One region of the Sphingomonas sp. PvP018 genome, then DNA from elsewhere that is predicted to be linked to it. Evidence: riboswitches for the same ligand, from Rfam matches in the RefSeq annotation. Region 1 holds a riboswitch; the other holds the start of a gene.
What was found. A riboswitch is a leader RNA that binds a small molecule or an ion and turns the genes downstream of it on or off. The one in region 1 is predicted to bind thiamine pyrophosphate.

Region 1 (2,465 bases):
CGACCGCAAGACGCGGGGTCAGCGTGACATGGTCGGCCAGGAACGCCGCCTTGGTCACCGTCACGGTCCGCTGGTTCTCATAGGCGAGCAGCCGGCCGTCGGCGGTCCGGATCGCCTTTGCGCGATAGCCCCAGCGATCGGCCGGTGCGCCGTCGGCACCGACCGCGGTGTAGGACTGGACGACGCGGTCGGTGCCGTGATCGAACCACAGCCCCGCGGTCAGCCGGTGGATGCCGCGCTCGATCGTCAGCGTGTTGACCGTCCCAGCACGGCGCTGGTCGCCGGTATAATTGCCCAGCACCGTCGCGACCCCGTCGACCGCACCCGGCAGCGCGATCGGATCGGCGAGCGGCTCGATGCCGAGGAAATTGCCGGTCGTGCCGAGCTGCGTCCCATAGGGCGAATTGCCGTAACCGAACTGCAGATAGCTGGTGCTGTCGAGCGTCACCCCCGTGCCCAGCGCCAGATGCACCGGCGCCGATGCATAGAGGTTGCGGAACGGCGCGCGATAGAGCCGCCAGTAATTGGTGTTGCCCGCGCTGTACCGCGCATCGAAGTTGAAATCGCGCCCCTGCGCGCGCCATTCGGCGAGCGTCGGGCTGCGATAGGTCGACGAGTTCGCGTCGTTGAACGACAGCGCCAGGCTCGCGCGGTTGCCGTTGCCCCATTCGCCGAGCAGCTTGGCATCGACATGCTGGCGCGTGTCATGGCCGGCACCGCGCCAGTTGTTCGCGCGCGTGTTCGAATAGGAGACGAAGGCCCGCAGCCCCGTCTGGCCGATCCGTCCGGTATCGAGCCGGACGAAGCCGCGCCGCGCCGCATAGGATCCGATCGACAGGTCGACGAGCCCGCGCGGCGCCGCACTCGGATCGTCGAGCCAGAGCGACAGCGACCCGCCCGCACCGCCCAGCGTCGGCGACGCGATATCGACCGCGCCCTGCGCCAGCGCGATCCGCTGCAGATTCTCGGTATCGGCGAACTGCGAGGGATAGGCGTAATAATAGCCAATGTCGTTCTGCGGCGCGCCTTCCATGGTCACACCGATCTCGTCCTGCCCCAGCCCGCGCAACGTCAGGCTCGAACTGGTCGACAGACCGTAGGGATCACTCGACGCGACGGTCGCGCCGGGCAGGAGGTTGACCAGCTGGAACGCGTTGAGCGTCGGCGCCTGCTTGGTGATGAACGCAGCGGCGATCGCGCTTTCGGATTTGGGCACCGTCTGGTCGGGGAGCAGCCCCTCGGGATCGAGAAGACCGACGACGCGGATATCGACCGGGTCGGCGCCGTCCCGCGCATCCGCCCGCGTCTGCGCGCCGGCGGGGGCGAAGGCCACCACAGCAGCAAGTGCCGCTGCCAGCGCGGCGCATGCAATACGGGGCGGCCGGCCGGCCATCAGGTCAAATCGAAGGGTCATCACGGTCTTGCGTCCACTCCACACGGAGGGACGACGGACGTGCCGCCAGCCCTCCCTACGCCGGTATCAACCGGATCAGGTTCAGCGGGTCATGGGCTGCAGCCCACCTCTCAGCCGCGCGTCAGCGGCCCCCCGGGGAGCGCGCCGTCTAGGCGGTTCGGTCCTCCGGCGATAGCGTTATTGCCCGTTTGCCCGTCCGCAGCGTCTTCCCGGCACACACGCGGCAGAATTATATGACAATCCACGCCACCCAGACGCTTGCAGTGGGTGACAGCCGGACCGGTTTGCGCCACACAGGCTTTATGGAGCGTGTGCTGACCGACGTCGTTGCCCTGGAGAATCGGGATCTGGGACGGAACCTTACGCATGGCATGCTCGACCTGCTCGGCAAGGCCATCGTGACCGGCCAATATACGGATCGGCCCTTCCCCACCGAGGCGGAGATCGCGGTGGCGCATGGCGTCAGCCGATCGGTGACCCGCGAGGCGGTCAAGATGCTGACCGCCAAGGGACTGGTCAGCGCGCGCCCGCGACAGGGCACGATCGTCCAGCCAGCGAGCAGCTGGAACCTGTTCGACACCGATGTGCTGCGCTGGCTGCTGGACCGCAAATTTTCGGTCGAGCTGCTCCAGCAGTTCAACCAGCTGCGGATCGGGATCGAACCCGAAGCGGCGGCGCTCGCGGCGCTGTACCATACCGAACAGGACATGGTCGCGATCGAGGCGGGGCTGGCGCGGATGGCCGCTGCTGAGCGCAGCTATGACGATCCGCTCGACGCGGACATCGCGTTCCACGTCGCCGTCCTGCGCGCGTCGCGCAACCCCTTCTACGCACAGTTCCAGTCGGTGGTCGAAACCGCGCTTCGCACCTCGATCCGCTTCACCAACCGGATCAAGGGGCGCAGCGCGAACATCGCCGACCATGCCGCGGTCGCCGTCGCGATCGCCGCGCGCGATGCCGATGGTGCGCGCGACGCGATGCGACGCCTGATCGGCGACGTTCTCAGCCTGATCGCCGAGGCCTGACACCCGAATCGTCGCGACCCGGTGTA
Region 2 (2,465 bases), 380 kb from region 1:
GGTGGTGAGCGGCCCGAGTGTGTAGAAGGGCGCCTCGCCGCAGACCTCGAGCTGCTTTTCCATGTTTTCCTTGATCTTGTGCATCGGCACATGGCCGGGGCCCTCGATCATCACCTGGACGTCGCTCTGCCACGCGCGGTGAGTGAGTTCGCCAAGCGTGTAGAGCTCGCTGAACTGCGCCTCGTCGTTGGCGTCGGCGATGCTGCCGGGGCGCAGCCCGTCGCCGAGCGAATAGGCGATGTCATACGCCTTCATGATCTCGGTGATCTCGTCGAAGCGCTCGTAGAGGAAGCTCTCCTTGTGGTGGCTGAGGCACCATTTTGCCATGATCGAGCCACCGCGCGAGACGATGCCGGTGACGCGCTTGGCGGTCATCGGGATATAGGCGAGGCGCACGCCCGCGTGGATCGTGAAGTAATCCACGCCCTGCTCCGCCTGTTCGATCAGCGTGTCGCGGAAGATTTCCCAGGTCAGATCCTCGGCGACGCCGCCGACCTTCTCAAGCGCCTGGTAGATCGGCACGGTGCCGATCGGCACGGGGCTGTTGCGCAGGATCCATTCGCGCGTGTCGTGGATGTTGCGGCCGGTGCTGAGGTCCATCACCGTGTCCGCGCCCCAGCGGATCGACCAGACAAGCTTGTCGACCTCGGCGGCGACGTTCGACGCGACCGCGGAGTTGCCGATATTGGCGTTGATCTTGACCAGGAAGTTGCGACCGATCGCCATCGGCTCGGACTCGGGGTGGTTGACGTTGTTGGGGATGATCGCGCGGCCGCGTGCGACCTCGTCGCGGACGAATTCGGGGGTGACGAAGTCGGGGATCGACGCACCGAAGCTCTCGCCGTCCCGCTTATACTCTTTCAGCATCGCGCGGCCGAGATTCTCGCGCGTCGCGACATATTCCATCTCGGGGGTGATGATGCCGCGGCGGGCATAGTGCATCTGGCTGACATTGGCGCCGGCCCTGGCGCGCAACGGGCGTGCGATGCTGCCGGGGAATTGCGGCACGCCGCCCGAGCGGTCGGGGCCGAGCTGGCCATTATCCTCGGGCCGGATCTCGCGCGCGTCGTAACTTTCGACGTCGCCGCGCGCCTCGATCCACTGGCGGCGGAGTTGCGGCAGGCCGGCGTTGATGTCGATCGTGGCGCGCGGGTCGGTGTACGGGCCGCTGGTGTCGTAGACGCGCAAGGGCGGCTCCGAGCAGCTGGGGTCGAGCACGATCTCGCGCATCGCGACGCGGACGTCGGGGCTGGAGGGCACCGCGACATGGATCTTCCGCGAGCCGCGGATCGGGCCGGTGGTGACGCCGATGTCGGCGGTCGGGATGCGGGGATCGTAATCAGCCATGCGCTTGCTCCTAAAGGTCTCGGAGCAAGGCATGCGGTTCTGTGGCGACCGCTCCCTCCCTCCGCCGGTATCAACCGGATCAGGTTCAGCGGGTCGAAGGCTCCTGCCTTCCTCTCAAGCGCGGATCGGCGCTCCCCCGGGGTAGGGCGAGCATAGGCGCAACGGACGGGGGCGCAAACGGAAAAACCCCGCGCGGTCGGACCGCACGGGGTTTCGGATCGATCGGCGGGTTGCGATCAAAAGGTGTAGGTCAGGCCCACCGCGCCGAGCCACTGGTCGGCATCGCCGACGTCCGCGACGATGGGGCTGTCCTTGTACTTGCCGAGCATGCGGCCGTAGAGCACGCCCGCGCCGACGCCGAACCCGCGGCGCAGATCGCCCGACAGGCTCTGCAACGCGAACGCCGAGACGTTGACCCGGCGAAAGCCGCTGTCGTTGATGTCATAGGTGCGCAGACCGCTGTTGATCGTGCCGATCGGCGTGACCGCGGCATAGGTCCGGCCAAAGCCCTTGCCCGCATAATCTGCCGACAGGCCGAACGCGACCAGGGTCCGGACCGACAGCGGCGTGGTGTAGTTGACCTGCGGGGTGATGACATAGCTGTCGTGCGTGCCCGACACGTCGTGGATATAGGCGACGCGCGCGGTCAGCGTGTCGTAATCGCTGGTGATGACGCCGGTCTTGCCGATGCCGACAAAGCCGCCGACTTCATAGGCCGTGTCGATCTTGCCCAGCGCGCGGACCTGGCGGTTGTCGACCCGGCCCGTGCGATCGGTGCGGACCGCGGCGATGACGCCGACTTCGTAGTTGATCCCGACCGACCCGGTATTGGGGATCAGGTTCACATAGAGCTGCGTACCGCGCGTGAAGAAATCATGCCCGCGGATCGTGCCGATCGCGACCGCGCCGGGGGTGAAGCTGTTGCTGTCCGCACCCTCGTAATCGGGAAGCGACGCGACACCCAGACCGAGTGTGATGCGGTTGTTGTCGGCGGGATCGGTGATTGGCGGGGTCGGATTGGGATCCGTCTGCGCAAGTGCCGGCGTGGCGAGGGCGACTGCCGCGGTTGCGGCAGTCAGAACGAGTGAGAATGCGCGCAAGGACGGGCTCCGGACAAA

Region 2: linked by a shared signal. The riboswitch ahead of thiC (phosphomethylpyrimidine synthase ThiC) and the one ahead of J3A66_RS13530 (TonB-dependent receptor) in region 1 are both predicted to bind thiamine pyrophosphate.

Annotation. Positions count from the first base shown of each region.
Region 1 covers NZ_JAGIOU010000001.1:3,025,894-3,028,358, reverse strand. The annotation lists gene J3A66_RS13530 (TonB-dependent receptor) at 1-1,414, opposite strand, end outside; TPP riboswitch at 1,464-1,552, opposite strand; gene J3A66_RS13525 (FCD domain-containing protein) at 1,717-2,439, shown strand.
Region 2 covers NZ_JAGIOU010000001.1:2,647,056-2,649,520, reverse strand. The annotation lists gene thiC (phosphomethylpyrimidine synthase ThiC) at 1-1,347, opposite strand, end outside; TPP riboswitch at 1,387-1,496, opposite strand; gene J3A66_RS11660 (MipA/OmpV family protein) at 1,584-2,447, opposite strand.